DNA from 2 places in the Streptomyces sp. enrichment culture genome. Region 1 is predicted to be linked to the other one. Evidence: riboswitches for the same ligand, from Rfam matches in the RefSeq annotation. Region 1 holds a riboswitch; the other holds the start of a gene.
What was found. A riboswitch is a leader RNA that binds a small molecule or an ion and turns the genes downstream of it on or off. The one in region 1 is predicted to bind ZMP and ZTP.
Positions count from the first base shown of each region.

Region 2: it holds a riboswitch for ZMP and ZTP, as region 1 does, so the genes downstream of both, ACSU6L_RS01730 (bifunctional 5,10-methylenetetrahydrofolate dehydrogenase/5,10-methenyltetrahydrofolate cyclohydrolase) here and ACSU6L_RS14470 (glycine hydroxymethyltransferase) in region 1, are expected to answer to the same signal.

Region 1 covers NZ_OZ186847.1:3,413,302-3,420,956, reverse strand. Annotated here, with positions in the region: gene ACSU6L_RS14490 (PLP-dependent aminotransferase family protein) at 1-1,350, shown strand, start outside; gene ACSU6L_RS14485 (hypothetical protein) at 1,449-1,823, shown strand; gene ACSU6L_RS14480 (glutathionylspermidine synthase family protein) at 1,838-3,022, shown strand; gene rocD (ornithine--oxo-acid transaminase) at 3,612-4,817, opposite strand; ZMP/ZTP riboswitch at 4,922-5,012, shown strand; gene ACSU6L_RS14470 (glycine hydroxymethyltransferase) at 5,045-6,499, shown strand; partial or broken gene ACSU6L_RS14465 (siderophore-interacting protein) at 6,645-6,740, opposite strand; gene trpS (tryptophan--tRNA ligase) at 6,805-7,655, shown strand, end outside.
Region 2 covers NZ_OZ186847.1:433,393-441,047, reverse strand. Annotated here, with positions in the region: gene ACSU6L_RS01755 (NAD(P)H-dependent oxidoreductase) at 1-71, opposite strand, end outside; partial or broken gene ACSU6L_RS01750 (XdhC family protein) at 161-316, opposite strand; partial or broken gene ACSU6L_RS01745 (hypothetical protein) at 249-491, shown strand; gene ACSU6L_RS01740 (glycosyltransferase) at 406-1,467, opposite strand; gene ACSU6L_RS01735 (cytochrome P450) at 1,512-2,777, opposite strand; gene ACSU6L_RS01730 (bifunctional 5,10-methylenetetrahydrofolate dehydrogenase/5,10-methenyltetrahydrofolate cyclohydrolase) at 2,884-3,732, opposite strand; ZMP/ZTP riboswitch at 3,755-3,840, opposite strand; gene ACSU6L_RS01725 (nuclear transport factor 2 family protein) at 3,863-4,228, opposite strand; gene ACSU6L_RS01720 (hypothetical protein) at 4,369-4,671, shown strand; gene ACSU6L_RS01715 (ABC transporter ATP-binding protein) at 4,697-6,451, opposite strand; gene ACSU6L_RS01710 (rhodanese-like domain-containing protein) at 6,721-7,296, opposite strand; gene ACSU6L_RS01705 (metal-sensitive transcriptional regulator) at 7,370-7,655, shown strand, end outside.

The sequences.
Region 1 (7,655 bases):
CTGGAACCGGCCGGCGGCGGAGTGCGCCGCGGCCTCACCGACGCCCTGCGCGACGCGGTCCGCACCGGCCGGCTCGCCCCCGGCACCCGGCTGCCCTCCTCCCGCACCCTCGCCGTCGACCTCGGACTCGCCCGCAACACCGTCGCCGGCGCCTACGCCGACCTGGTCGCCGAGGGCTGGCTCACCGCCCGCCAGGGCTCCGGCACCCGGGTCGCCGACCGCGCCGTACCGCCGCCCACCCGGCGCCCGGCCCCCTCGCCGAACCGCACCGGCCGCCCCGCGTACAGCCTCGTCCCGGGCACCCCCGACCTCGCCTCCTTCCCCCGCGCCCAGTGGCTCAGGGCCGCCCGCCGCGCCCTGGCCACGGCCCCGAACGACGCCCTCGGCTACGGCGACCCGCGCGGCCGCGTCGAACTGCGCACCGCCCTCGCCGGCTACCTCTCCCGCGCCCGCGGCGTGCGCACCGACCCTGACCGGATCGTCGTCTGCGCCGGGTTCGCCCACGGGCTGCGGCTGCTCGGCCAGGTCCTGCACGCCCGCGGCGAACGCGCCCTGGCCGTGGAGTCGTACGGCCTCGACGTCCACTGGGACCTGGTCGAGCGGGCGGGGCCGCGGACGGTGCCGCTGCCGTTCGACGCGGCCGGCACGGCACTCGACGGGCTGGACGGAACCGGCGCCGGAGCCGTCCTGCTGACCCCCTCCCACCAGTTCCCCATGGGCGTGGCGCTGCGCCCCGAGCGGCGAGCGGCCGTCGTCGACTGGGCCCGCCGCACCGGCGGACTGATCCTGGAGGACGACTACGACGGCGAGTTCCGCTACGACCGCCAGCCCGTCGGAGCCCTCCAGGACCTCGACCCCGACCACGTCGTCCACCTCGGCACCGCCAGCAAGTCCCTCGCCCCCGGCCTGCGGCTGGGCTGGATGGTGCTGCCGCCGTCGCTCGTCGACGAGGTGACCGCACTGGGCGGCTCCGCGGTGGCCGCCCTCGATCAGCTGACCCTCGCCGAGTTCATCACCTCCGGCGCCTACGACCGTCATGTCCGCGCCGCCCGGCTGCGCTACCGGCGCCGCCGGGACGCCCTGGTCGCCGCCGTCGCCGCCCGCGCCCCCGAGGTGACCGTCACGGGGATCGCCGCCGGACTGCACGTGCTGCTCCAACTCCCGCCCGGCACCGAACAGTCCGTGGTCCGCGCGGCCGCCTGGCAGGGCCTCGCCGTGCACGGCCTCTCCCGCTACCGCCACCCCCGGGCCGCCGGCCGGCCCGTCGACGCCCTCGTCGTCGGCTACGGCACACCGCCCGACCACGCCTGGGCGGGAACCCTGGAGGCGTTGTGCAACGTCCTGCCCTGAGGTGACCGTGCTCAGTCACGCCCCGTATGATCGCGGGCCGACGTGACGACGGCACGGCGCGCGACACTCGCGAAACGGTGAACGGGGAGAAGACGGACATGGCAGAGACCCGTCGACGGCTGCGCTCCAGCACCGTCGTACTCGGCGGGATGGGCGTGATCGCCGCGGCCCTCACCTCCTGCGGCTCGGACCCCGACCGCCGCTGCGTCGACCGCGACAGCTACGACTACATCAACGGCTACAAGATCATCGCCGACAAGAACTGCAAGTCCGGCTCCTCCTCGTCCGGCAAGTCCGGCAAGTCCGGCAAGGGCAAGAAGACCGGCAGCGGCAGCGGCAAGCGCGTCGACGCCGCCTGGTACTACGACGCCGAGGTCAGCGGCGGCTACGCCGACTACGGCACCTTCAGCCGCGACGAGGCCGTCGACCGCGGCGGCTTCGGCTGCTCCGGCTCCGGCAGCAGCGGCGGCTGACGGACCCCCGCGCCATGGAACGCCGCACCATCGAACCCCGCCCCGGCTGGCAGCAGACCGTCGAGGAACAGGGCCTGATCTACCCCCTCACCCGCTACCCCGACGACTCCCTGCGCCCCTACTGGGACGAGAGCGGCTACTACGTCTTCTCCCTCGACGAGGTCGAGGCCCTGGAGGAGGTCGTGGAGGAACTGCACCGCATGTGCCTCGCGGCGGCCGACCACATCGTCACCACCGACCGCTTCGCCGACCTCGGCATCACCGACCCGCGCGTCGCGCAGGCCGTCGCCGAGGCCTGGCACCGCCGCGCCGAACTCCCCTCCGTCTACGGCCGCTTCGACCTCCGCTACGACGGCCGCGGCCCGGCCAAGCTGCTCGAGTACAACGCCGACACCCCCACCTCCCTCGTCGAGGCCGCCTCCCCCCAGTGGTTCTGGATGGAGGAGCGCTTCCCCGGCGCCGACCAGTGGAACTCCCTCCACGAACGCCTCGTCGACGCCTGGCGCAAACAGGCTCCGCTCCTCCCGCCCGGCAGCCCCCTGTACTTCGCCTACTCCGACGCCGACGAACTCGGCGAGGACCTGATGACGGTCGCCTACCTCAAGGAGACCGCCGAGCAGGCCGGCCTGGACACCGGCTGGATCTCCATGGAGGAGATCGGCTGGGACCGCCTCTCCGGCCGCTTCGTCGACCGGCAGCTCCGCTTCATCCGCAGCTGCTTCAAGCTCTATCCGTGGGAATGGCTCACGACCGACCGCTTCGCCGACCACGTCCTCGACACCCTGGACAACGGCGGCGGCACCGGCACCACCCTGTGGATCGAGCCCGCCTGGAAGATGCTGCTCAGCAACAAGGCCCTCCTCGCCATCCTCTGGGAGCTGTACCCGGACCACCCCAACCTCCTCCCCGCCTACCTCGACGGCCCCCGCGACCTGGCCACGACCACCGGATACGTCGCCAAGCCGCTGCTGGGCCGGGAAGGCGCCGGCGTGACCGTCCACGAGCCCGGCACGCCCCCCGTCGTCCGCGACGAGCCCTGCTGCTACCAGGAACTCGCCCCACTGCCCGACTTCGACGGCAACCGCGTCGTCCTCGGCGCCTGGGTCGTCGAGAACGAGTCGGCAGGCCTCGGCATCCGCGAGTCCTCCGGCCTGATCACCGACGAGTACGCCCGCTTCCTGCCACACGTGATCCTCTGACCCCACGGACGGGCCACTGCCGGCTGCACCCGGCCTCGCGCCCGCTGCCCGACGGACCGGCAACCGCTCCCTCGCGGGCGCATGGCCGCTCCCGGCGGGGCCGCTGCCGCTTCCCGGCAGGCCCGTTGCCGCTTCCCGGTGGGCGCATGGACGCCTATCGACGGGCGCACGGCCGACCAGCGGCGGGCGCGGGAGGTTTTCCCGGTGGGCGCTTGGACGCTTCCCGGCAGGCCCGTTGCCGCTTCCCGGTGGCCGCACGGACGCCTATCGACGGGCGCATGGCCGGCCGCCCAGCGGCGGGCCCGGGACGTTTCCCGGCGGACGCACGGCCGACCGGCGACGGGCCCGAGACGTTTCCCGGCGGGCCGCATGGACGCCCATCGACGGGCGCACGGCCGGCCGCCCAGCGGCGGGCCCGGGACGTTTCCCGGCGGGCGCACGGACGCCTACCGGCGGCCTGCCGCCCGCTTCCCGGCGGGCCCATGAACGCTCCCCGACGGGCCCGCGGACGCCCATCGGCGGGCCCGCGGACGCCGACCAGCGGGCCCGCCAACACCCACCGACGCGCCGTCGGCGCCCAGAGGTGTCGCTAAACCCCCAGCACGCCCCGCAGCTGCGCCACCCCCCAGTCCAGGTCCTCCTCCTCGATCACCAGTGGTGGCGCGATGCGGATCGTCGAGCCGTGGGTGTCCTTGACCAGCACACGCCGGTCCATCAGCTTCTCCGAGATGTCACGCCCCGTCCCGTACCGCGGATGCACATCCACGCCCGCCCACAGTCCCCGCCCCCGCACCTGCGTCACCCGCCCCGTCCCGGTCAGCTCCTCCAGTTGCCGGTGCAGGCGCTCGCCCAGCTGCGCCGCCCGGGCCTGGTACTCGCCCGACCGCAGCATCGCGATCACCTCCAGCGCCACCGCGCACGCGAGCGGATTCCCGCCGAACGTCGACCCGTGCTCCCCGGGCCGGAACACCCCCAGCACCTCGGCCGACGACACCACCGCCGACACCGGTACGATCCCGCCGCCCAGCGCTTTCCCCAGCACATACGCGTCCGGCACCACCCCCTCGTGCTCACAGGCGAACGTCCGCCCGGTCCGCCCCAGCCCCGACTGGATCTCATCCGCGACGAACAGCACGTTCCGCTCCCGCGTCAGCTCCCGCACCGCCGGCAGATAACCGGCCGGCGGCACCAGTACCCCCGCCTCGCCCTGGATCGGCTCGATCAGCACCGCGACCGTGTTCTCCGTCAGCGCCTGACGCATCGCCGTCAGATCCCCGTACGGCACGATCTCGAACCCCGGCGTGTAAGGCCCGTAGTCCGCCCGCGCCTCCGGATCCGTGGAGAAGCTGATGATCGTCGTCGTCCGCCCGTGGAAGTTGCCGCCCACGACCACGATCTTCGCCATCTCCGAGGGCACGCCCTTGACCCGGTACCCCCACTTCCGAGCCGTCTTCACCGCCGTCTCCACCGCCTCCGCCCCGGTGTTCATCGGCAGCACCATCTCCATCCCGCACAGCTCGGCGAGCTGCTCGCAGAACGCCGCGAACCGGTCGTGGTGGAACGCCCGCGACGTCAGCGTGACCCGCTCCAGCTGCGCCTTCGCCGCCTCGACCAGCCGCCGGTTGCCGTGCCCGAAATTGAGCGCCGAGTAACCGGCCAGCAGATCCAGATAGCGCCGGCCCTCCACATCCGTCATCCACGCGCCGTCGGCACTCGCGACCACCACCGGCAACGGGTGGTAGGTGTGCGCGCTGTGCGCCTCGGCGGCGGCGATCAGGTCGTCCGTAGCGGTCACGGCACCTCCAGAAGGTGAACCAGAAGCTCAGGGCGCCCTCCTTCCTATCCTCGCTCGCATGGTGGACGCGGGAACTTCGCTCTTCGGCGCGCCCGGTAGGCTGAACCACGGGCCGTGACTGGCGCGCTAGGGATGGGACCGACCATCGGGGAGCGGCCCGAACGGGAAACTGTGCCGTGCGCCTGGGCCGAACCGTGTACGCCGAACGCCACGTCCGGAGGTCCCTGATGTCTGACACGTCTGCGCCCCTCTCCACCGAGTCCACCGCCTTCCGAGCCGCCCTCGACGTGATCCGCGCCGTCGAGCCGCGCGTGGCCGACGCCATCGGCCAGGAGGTCGCCGACCAGCGCGAGATGCTCAAGCTGATCGCCTCCGAGAACTACGCCTCCCCGGCCACCCTGCTGGCCATGGGCAACTGGTTCAGCGACAAGTACGCCGAGGGCACCGTCGGCCGCCGCTTCTACGCCGGCTGCCGCAACGTCGACACCGTCGAGTCCCTGGCCGCCGAGCACGCGAAGGCACTCTTCGGTGCCCGCCACGCCTACGTCCAGCCGCACTCCGGCATCGACGCCAACCTCGTCGCCTTCTGGTCCGTCCTCGCCCAGCGGGTCGAGGTCCCCGCCCTGGAGAAGGCGGGCGCCCGCCAGGTCAACGACCTCTCCGACGCCGACTGGGCCGAGCTGCGCCGGGCCTTCGGCAACCAGCGGATGCTCGGCATGTCCCTGGACGCCGGCGGCCACCTCACCCACGGCTTCCGCCCGAACATCTCCGGCAAGATGTTCGACCAGCGCTCCTACGGCACCGACCCCGCCACCGGCCTCCTCGACTACGAGGCCCTGCGTGCCACCGCCCGCGAGTTCAAGCCGCTGATCATCGTCGCCGGCTACTCGGCCTACCCCCGCCTGGTGAACTTCCGCATCATGCGCGAGATCGCCGACGAGGTCGGGGCGACCCTGATGGTCGACATGGCCCACTTCGCGGGTCTCGTCGCGGGCAAGGTCCTCACCGGTGACTTCGACCCGGTCCCGCACGCCCAGATCGTCACCACCACCACCCACAAGTCGCTGCGCGGCCCGCGCGGCGGCATGGTCCTGTGCGACGACTCCCTCAAGGACCAGGTCGACCGCGGCTGCCCGATGGTCCTCGGCGGCCCGCTCCCGCACGTCATGGCCGCCAAGGCCGTCGCCTTCGCCGAGGCCCGTCAGCCCTCCTTCCAGGACTACGCCCAGCGCATCGTCGACAACTCGCGCGCCCTCGCCGAGGGCCTGATGCGTCGCGGTGCCACCCTGGTCACCGGCGGCACCGACAACCACCTCAACCTGATCGACGTCGCCTCCTCCTACGGCCTCACCGGCCGCCAGGCCGAGGCGGCGCTCCTCGAGTCCGGCATCGTCACCAACCGCAACGCCATCCCCGCCGACCCGAACGGCGCCTGGTACACCTCCGGCATCCGCATCGGCACCCCCGCCCTGACCACCCGTGGCCTGGGCACCGCCGAGATGGACGAGGTCGCCGGCCTCATCGACCGCGTCCTCACCACCACCGAGGCCGGTACCACCAAGTCCGGCGCGCCCTCCAAGGCCGCCCACGTCCTCGACCCGAAGATCGCGGACGAGATCTCCCGCCGCGCCACCGACCTCGTGGCCGGCTTCCCGCTGTACCCGGAGATCGACCTCGGCTGACCCGGCTCACACGTCGATCAGTTCCTGACGTGACCCCCCGTGCGGCGGCCCGGCATCCGGCCGGCCCGCCGCACGGCGTATCAGCAGCGAACCGCCGCCCCCGCGCGGCGGCCCGGCGGCCGGTCCCGGTACCGCCCGCTTCCAGCGCCGCCTCCCGGCCGGCGAGCGTGCGCCGGCGCGCCGCCGTCCGCACTGTGTTCCTCGTCTCATCGGCGACGACCGACAGCAGCCACGGCGACCGATCGGGTCCCACCTGTTCCCGACCAGTTCCGGAGCGACCCCCGCGCTCTGAGAGAATGGTGAGCATGGCCTCTGATCGACCCCGTGTGCTCTCCGGAATCCAGCCCACCGCAGGCTCGTTCCACCTCGGCAACTACCTCGGCGCCGTTCGTCAGTGGGTGGCCCTGCAGGAGTCCCACGACGCCTTCTACATGGTCGTCGACCTGCACGCGATCACGGTCCCGCAGGACCCGAAGGAGCTGCGCGCCAACACCCGGCTCGCCGCCGCGCAGCTGCTCGCGGCCGGGCTCGACCCGGAGCGCTGCACCCTGTTCGTCCAGAGCCATGTGCCCGAGCACGCGCAGCTCGGCTGGGTCATGAACTGCCTCACCGGCTTCGGCGAGGCTTCCCGGATGACGCAGTTCAAGGACAAGTCCGCCAAGCAGGGCGCCGACCGCGCCTCCGTCGGCCTGTTCACGTACCCGGTCCTCCAGGTCGCCGACATCCTGCTGTACCAGGCGAACGAGGTGCCGGTCGGTGAGGACCAGCGCCAGCACATCGAGCTGACCCGTGACCTCGCCGAGCGCTTCAACGGGCGCTTCGGCCAGACGTTCACGGTCCCGAAGCCGTACATCCTCAAGGAGACGGCGAAGATCTACGACCTCCAGGACCCGGCGATCAAGATGAGCAAGTCGGCGTCGACGCCGAAGGGCCTCATCAACCTGCTCGACGAGCCGAAGGCCACCGCCAAGAAGGTCAAGAGCGCGGTCACCGACACGGACACCGTGATCCGCTTCGACGCGGAGGCCAAGCCGGGCGTCAGCAACCTCCTCACCATCTACTCGACCCTCACCGGGACGGGAATCGCGGAACTGGAGCAGCAGTACGCCGGCAAGGGCTACGGTGCGCTCAAGACCGACCTCGCCGAGGTCATGGT
Region 2 (7,655 bases), 3.0 Mb from region 1:
TAGGCCTGTGCCAAGGCGGCGCAGTAGCTGCCGACGTCCGGATGGCCGTCGATGACGAGAATGTGTCGCACCGTTGCTCCCGTTGTATGGAGATCCCCTCCAGGGCCCTACCACGGCCTGAGCCGTCCGCCCCGCGCGCGGGGCGGACTCGCTCGTTCGGAGACACACCGCCGACCACCTCGCCGCCCGGCCCGACCGCCATCGCCGCGCCGGGACCGCGGGGCGCGCTGCGGCTGACCGCGACGACGGTGGCCAGGCCGGGCTGTGGGGTCTCGGCGAGGTCAGGATCGGCGACTGGCTCGGCGTGCCCCCGCACCACGGACGGGCACCTCTTCGCCCCGCCGACCCTGGAGACCGTCGTCGAACCGGTCGGCCCGGCGGACCGGCGGGCCCTGCACCTCGCGCTCACCCAGCTGGCCGAACAGGACCCGCTGATCGGCCTGCGGCACGACGAGGTGCGCCAGGAGACCTCCGTGTCGCTGTACGGGGAGGTGCAGAAGGAGGTCGTCCAGGCGACCCTCGCCGACGACTACGGCCTCGACGTCGCCTTCCGCGAGACGACACCGCTGTGCGTCGAACGCCTGACGGGGACGGGTGCGGCGTGCCGCCAGCCCGCCAGCCCCGCTGGATCACCCCGCGCAGCCCCGCGCGCCGCAGCGCGGCCACGATCTCGGCGCTGAGCCCCGCCGGGACCGGCACGGCCGCGCTGCCCAGACCGACGAACACGGGCGGCGGACCCGCGTCGAGGAAGTCCCGCAGTTGGGCCGGGAGTCGGAGGTCACGGTCGTACGGCCACCAGTACCCGGTGACCTCCAGTCCGGCACGCCAGTCGCGCGGCCGGGGCACGACCAGCGGGCTGAAGCCGTGCAGGATCGGCCAGTTCCGCTCCTCCCGGGCCCGCCGCGCCGCGCCGGGACCGAGCGCCGGCAGCCCCAGCCGGGCCCGTACCGCCGGGACGGTCCCCGAGAACACCCGCTCCACGGCGGCGCCCACCCCGTGCCCGGCGAGCCGGTTCCCGACACCGCCCCACGACCCGGCACCCAGCACCGGCGGCGCGAACTCGCCGGTGGCGGCCAGCGGTTGCAGAGAGACACCCATGCTCGGCAGCCGCAGCCCCTCGGCGAGGGTGTGCCCGAGCGGCGCGAGCGAACTGGACAGCAGCAGCACCTCGCTGGTCCGCGCCGCGGCGAGCAGATCGTCGGTCATCCGGCCGACCAGCGCCCGCGCCATCCCCACCACCCGCAGCAGCTTGCCGACGCCGCTCGCGCTGCGGTGCAGCCCCCGCCCCCGCGAAGTCTCCAGCTCCGCCCGCGGATCCACCGGCAGCGCGTGGAACCCCAGCCCCGAATCCGCCACCAGCGGTTCGAGAGCCCCGTGGGTCACCAGCGTCACCTCGTGCCCGGCCCGCGACAGCGCCCGCCCGAGTCCGGTGTAGGGGGCCACGTCGCCCCGCGATCCCGCCGTCATGATGGCCACTCGCACGCCGGCCGGTATGCCGCGTGCGCGGGCCGTTACGACCGCGTCACCGCGACCCGCAGCGGTGCCCGGAAGGACAGCAGGCCGAGCATCGGGACGTCCGCCGACTCCGCCGGACGCACCCCGGGCAGGCGGCGGGCCGCGGCCCGCAGGGCCACCGCCGCCTCCGTACGCGCCAGGGAGGCGCCCGGGCACCGGTGACGGCCGACGCCGAAGGCCAGATGATGCCGCACCTCGGCCCGGTGCGGGCACAGCTCCGCCGGTGCGGTGAAGACCTCCGGATCGGAGCCGCTGCCCATCAGCATCAGCAGCACCTGCGCGCCCTTCGGCAGGGTCACGCCGCCCAGTTCGACCGGGCGGGCGGTGATCCTGCGCCACGTCGTCACCGGCGGTTCGCGCCGCAGTACCTCCTCGACCCACGCCTCGGCGAGGCCCGGTTCGCCGGCGAGGCGTGCCCACAGCCCCTCCTCGGCCAGCGCGCGGCGCAGCACGGTCGCGATGAGCTGCCCGGTCGTGGACTGCCCGGCGACGAAGACGAAGAAGCAGGCCCCGACCGCGGTGGCCACGTCGAGCCGCTCGCCGTCGGGCAGCCGGTGCTCGGCGAGGGCCGCGACGAAGGAGCCTGGCCGCGCGGCGCCGTCCCGCACGGTACGGGTCAGCCACTGGTGGAACTCGGCGACGAGCGGCGCCAGTTCCAGCTGGCGTTCCGGCGTGGGCCGGCCCCAGAACAGTTCCAGCGAGGCGTCGCTCCAGCGGATCAGCGTGGCCGCGGGGACGTCGTCGATGCCCAGCAGCTCCATCAGCACCCGGCACGGCAGCACCTGTGCGAAGGACGTGAACAGGTCGCCGTCGCCCACGGCGTCGATCCGCTCGGCCGCCGCGGTGAGCAGTTCGTCGGCGAGGCGCTCGATCACCGGCACGGCGGCGGCCACGCGCCGGGCGTTGAAGAACCGGGTGACGACCCGGCGCAGTCCGGGGTGGCTGGCGGTGCCGTTGTTGGCGAGCGCGGCCGGCAGCCTGAACCCGGCCCGGGCGAGCACCCGCAGCGCGCCGACGGGCAGCGGGGTCACGGCGCGCTGCGCGTTGTCGGGGAGGAAGGCGTCCGGGTCGAGCAGCACCCGGCGGATGTCCTCGTGACGGCTCACCAGCCACAGCCCGGTACGCGGGTCGTGGTGCACCGGAGCGTCGGCGCGCAGCGCGTCCAGCCACGGATACGGGTCGCGGACGAAGTCCTCACCGAAGAGATCGAGCAGGTCGAGGGGCGCAGCGGGGGAGACCGTGTCCGGAGCCGAGAGAGTCACGGCCGGACGCTAACACGTGATCGTCCGGACACCGTCCGTGTGTGCGCGGCATCACTTCCGCCCCCGGAAGGCCGGTTCCCCGGTACGGGAACCGGCCTCCCCGCCGTCACACGCCGAGCTGCCGCCCCGCCGCGTCCACCGTCTGCTCCAGCAGCGTGGCGATGGTCATCGGACCGACCCCGCCGGGCACCGGCGTGATCAGCGAGGCCCGCTCGACGGCCGAGTCGAAGTCCACGTCGCCGACGTTGCCCGCGTTGTACCCGGCGTCGAGCACCACCGCGCCCGGCTTGATGTCCTGGCCCCGGATCAGCTTGGCCCGGCCGACCGCGGCGACCACTATGTCCGCCTCCCGCACCGCCGCCGAAAGGTCCGCGGTGCGCGAGTGGCAGTAGGTGACCGTGGCGTCCCTGGCGAGCAGCAGCATGCCGGCCGGCTTGCCGAGGATGGCGCTGCGGCCGACCACCACGGCCCGCTTCCCGGCCGGGTCGACGCCGTACTCGTCGAGCAGCCGCATGATGCCGCCCGGCGTGCAGGACACGAAGCCCGGCAGGCCGAAGCTCATCGTGGCGAAGGAGGCGAAGGTGACGCCGTCGACGTCCTTCTCCGGCGCGATCGCCTCGAACGCGGCCCGCTCGTCGATGTGGTCGCCCACCGGGTGCTGCAGCAGGATGCCGTGCACCCCCGGGTCGGCGGACAGCTCCCGCAGCGTACCGACCAGTTCCTCGGTGGTCGTGGCGGCGGGCAGGGCGACGTGCCGCGAGGCGATCCCCGCCTTGCGGCACCGGTTCTGCTTCATCCTGACGTACGTGACGGACGCCGGGTCCTCGCCGACCAGCACCGTCGCCAGACACGGGGCCGTGCCCGTGCGGTCGGTGAGGTCGGCCGCGCGCTTCGCGGTCTCCTCCACGACGCGCCGGGCGAGCGCGGTGCCGTCCATGAGGCGGGCCTGAGACATGATCCACTCCTGGGTCGATCGACCGGATCGCCCAGGCGCGCGGCATCGACTCCCATGTGGGCCGCTCCCCGGTGGTACTCCACCTCAGCGCCAGTCACGGCCCCGCACCAGCGTAACCGAGGCCGGAAGGCTACTCGTCCCAGGCCTGGATCATGGTCTGTTCGACGATCTTGCCGTCCCGCAGCGTGACCATCGACTCGGCGAGCACACGCACCCCGTCCGGGTACTCGCAGGACTCGCTGAAGGCGGCGCGGTCGCCCTGGATCACACAGTCCTCCAATTTGTGCGTCATGTCGCGGTTGTAGACGTCGGTGAGCAGTTCACCGATCTCCTCGCGGCCGTTCAGCGTCCGTGGATGGCTGGGCTGCGTGTTGTGGTCGACCACCCGCAGTCGCGCGTCGTCCGCGTAGAGCGACAGCAGGGCCGACGAGTTGTGTCCCTCGATGCCCCGGCGCAGTGTCTCGGTGTCGAAGCCTGAAGTGGCCGCAGTGCCCATCGTGACCTCCTCACAACGACCCCCTCTACGAGGCTCCTCCGCCCCGTCCGCCCCGGCAAGCGCAGCCCCCGACTCCGCCTGACGAGTGAGCGCGGCCGGGTGGCCGTGTCCGCGCGACGGCGGCCGGCGTTGCGCAGGACATGATCTCAACACGTCGTATCGTCGCCGCCGTCGGTCTCGCCGCCGGGGTCGCGGGCCTCGCGGCACCGTCGGCGGCCGCGGCCGAGGCGGACGCCCGGGCCGGCAAGCTGAACCCGGTCACCGCGCTCGACTCGCTCGCCGCCGCTGACCTGCCCGCCGAGCACCGGGACGCGCTGCCGCGGCCCTCCGCCCAGCTGGCGGAGCTGAACCAGGTCGGCGAACTGAACCGGCTCAACGAACTGCACCAGATCACCGACCTGGTCGCACCGGTGACCGGGCTGCTGCCCGCCATCGAGTACTGACCGGGCGCCGCCGCCTCGGGCCCGCTCAGCCGGCGGAGGCGAGGAACTGCGTGGCCGCCAGCTCCGCGTACAGCGGGTCGGCGGCCACGAGTTCGCGGTGGGTGCCCACCGCCCGGACCCGGCCCGCGTCCATCACCACGATCCGGTCGGCCATCGTCACCGTCGACAGCCGGTGCGCCACCACCAGCACGGTCGTCGACCGGGCCACGTCCGCGACCGTGTCCCGCAGCGCCGCCTCGTTCACCGCGTCCAGCTGCGAGGTCGCCTCGTCCAGGAGCAGCAGGCGCGGGCGCCGCAGCAGTGCCCGGGCGATCGCCACCCGCTGACGCTCGCCGCCGGACAGCTTGGTGCCGCGATGTCCGACCAGGGTGTCCAGGCCGTCCGGCAGCCGGGCGACCAGCCCGTCCAGGCGGGTCGTCTTCAGCACCCGGGTGAGCGTGTCCTCGTCCGTCTCCGGGTTGCCCAGCAGCAGGTTGTCCCGCAGGGAGCCGGACAGCACCGGCGCGTCCTGCTCGACGTAGCCGATCGCGGACCGCAGCCGGGACAGCTCCCAGTCGGCGAGGTCCCGGCCGTCCAGGGTGATCGCGCCGGACTCGGGGTCGTAGAACCGCTCGATCAGTGAGAACACGGTGGTCTTGCCCGCGCCGGACGGGCCGACGAACGCCGTCATGCCGCACGGCGGCACGGAGAACGTCACCCCGTGGTGGACGTACGGCAGATCGTCGGCGTAGCGGAAGCGGACGTCGGTGAAGGCGACGGCGGCGGGCTCGGCGTCGGAGGCCGGCAGCGGGGCGGCCGGGACCTGCGGCTCGGCGGGCAGCCGCAGCGCCTCCTGGATGCGGGTGAGGGCCGCGGCGCCGGTCTGGTACTGGGTGATCGCGCCGACGACCTGCTGGATCGGCGACATCAGATAGAAGACGTACAGCAGGAACGCGACCAGCGTGCCGATGTCGACGGCGCCCGTCGCCACCCGTGCCCCGCCCACCGCCAGCACCGTGATGAAGGCGATCTGCATCGACAGCCCGGCCGTGTTGCCCGCGGCCGCCGTCCACTTGGCGGCGCGCACGCTCTGCCGCCACGACTCCTCGGCGGCCGCGTGCAGCGTCTGCTCCTCGCGGTGCTCGGCGCCGGACGCCTTCACCGTGCGCAGCGCGCCCAGCACCCGCTCCAGCGAGGCACCCATCACGCCGACCGCGTCCTGCGCCTGCCGGCTGGCCCGGTTGATGCGCGGCACGATCACCCCGAGCACCGTGCCCGCGCCGAACACCACGGCGAGCGTGACCCCGAGCAGCACCGGATCGACCAGCCCCATCATCACGACGGTCGCCACCAGGGTGAGCCCGCCGGTGCCGACGCCGACCAGGGAGTCCGTGGTGACCTCGCGCAGCAGGGTGGTGTCCGAGGTGATCCGGGCCATCAGGTCGCCCGGTTCGCTGCGGTCGACGGCGGCGATGCGCAGCCGCAGCAGATACGACGACAGGGCGCGCCGCGCACCGAGCACCACCGACTCGGCGGTGCGCCGCAGCACGTACGAACCGAGCGCGCCCAGCGCCGCGTTGGCGATGACCAGCCCCGTCATCAGCAGCAACGCGCCCGCGATGGCCCGGTCGTGGGCGAGGTCGTCGATCAAGTCCCGTGCGACCAGCGGCAGCAGCAGGCCGGTGGCCCCGGTGACCAGGGAGAGCACCGCGCCGGCCAGCAGGGCCCAGCGGTGCGGTCGTACGTAGCCGAGAAGCAGCCGCCACGGGGGCGGGCCGGTGGGGGTCTCAGCAGGTGTCACGGTGCTCCTTCGCCGTCGCGGGCCGGTGGCAACAGGACGTTCAGGCTACGACGGTTGGCCCGCGCGCGGGCCCTCCCCGAACGAACTCGATCTTCGAACAGGTGGCGGAGACCACGCCCGACGCCGGAGCGCGCGGCCCGGTGCGGCCCGCACGGCGTCGCGGGCGGCGGTGAACCGGCGGTTGAAGGGCAGCGGCAGGCGCGTTCCTCCCGCCGGCTGCCCCGGGGCGGCCGCCGCTACCGACGCCGTGCGGCGATGAAGAGCCCCCGCTAGCGGGCGGCGAGTGCCGCCAGGGTGGCGTCGAGGTCGGCGGGGCGCGGCCTGTTGTGCGGGAGCCTGGCGAGCAGGGCGGCCATTCCGCAGGTGTCGGTGAGCGCGGAGAAGACCAGGCCGCCCGCGACGCCGGCGGAGAGCAGCCGCAGGGCCGGGTGCCGCCGTCCGAGCGTCAGGCCCGTCAGGACGAGGGCGCCCGCCGTGCAGCGGACCTGCCGTTCCATCGACCACGTGGAGCGCGCGGGACCGTCGGGGCGCTCCAGGGGGTGCCCGCGCTCCGCCCAGCCGTGGGTGCCGCCGGTCAGTGTCGCGGCGTCGACGCCGTGCTCGGCGAGGGTCGCGCAGGCGGTGCGGGAGCGGTTTCCGGAGGCGCAGACCACCAGCAGCGCGCCGCGCGCCTCGCGCAGCACGGGCACGGCCCGGTCCAGCTGGTCCAGGGGGAGGTTGTGGGCGCCGGGCAGGTGCCCGGAGGCGTATTCGCCGGGGGTGCGGACGTCGATGACGGTCAGTTCGCCGAGGCGTGCGCGCGCTTCGTCGACGTCGAGGGCGTGCGGGGTACGGGACGTGGACATGGTGAGGTGACTACCTTCCGGGGTACGGCCCGAGGGGGAGTAAAATACCCCCAAGGGTATGTGAGGAGTGGTTGTGGAGTTGCAGTTCGAGGGCGATGACCTCAAGTCGGTGCTGAACCGGCTGCGGCGGGCGCAGGGGCAGATCTCCGGAGTGATCAAGATGATCGAGGAGGGGCGGGACTGCGAGGACGTCGTCACTCAGCTCGCCGCGGCCTCCCGGGCCCTGGACCGCGCCGGTTTCGCGATCATCGCGACCGGTCTCCAGCAGTGCCTGACCGATCCCGAGCGCGGTGAGCGGGAGGGCGAGACCACCCAGCAGATGAAGGCGCGGCTGGAGAAGCTGTTCCTGTCGCTGGCCT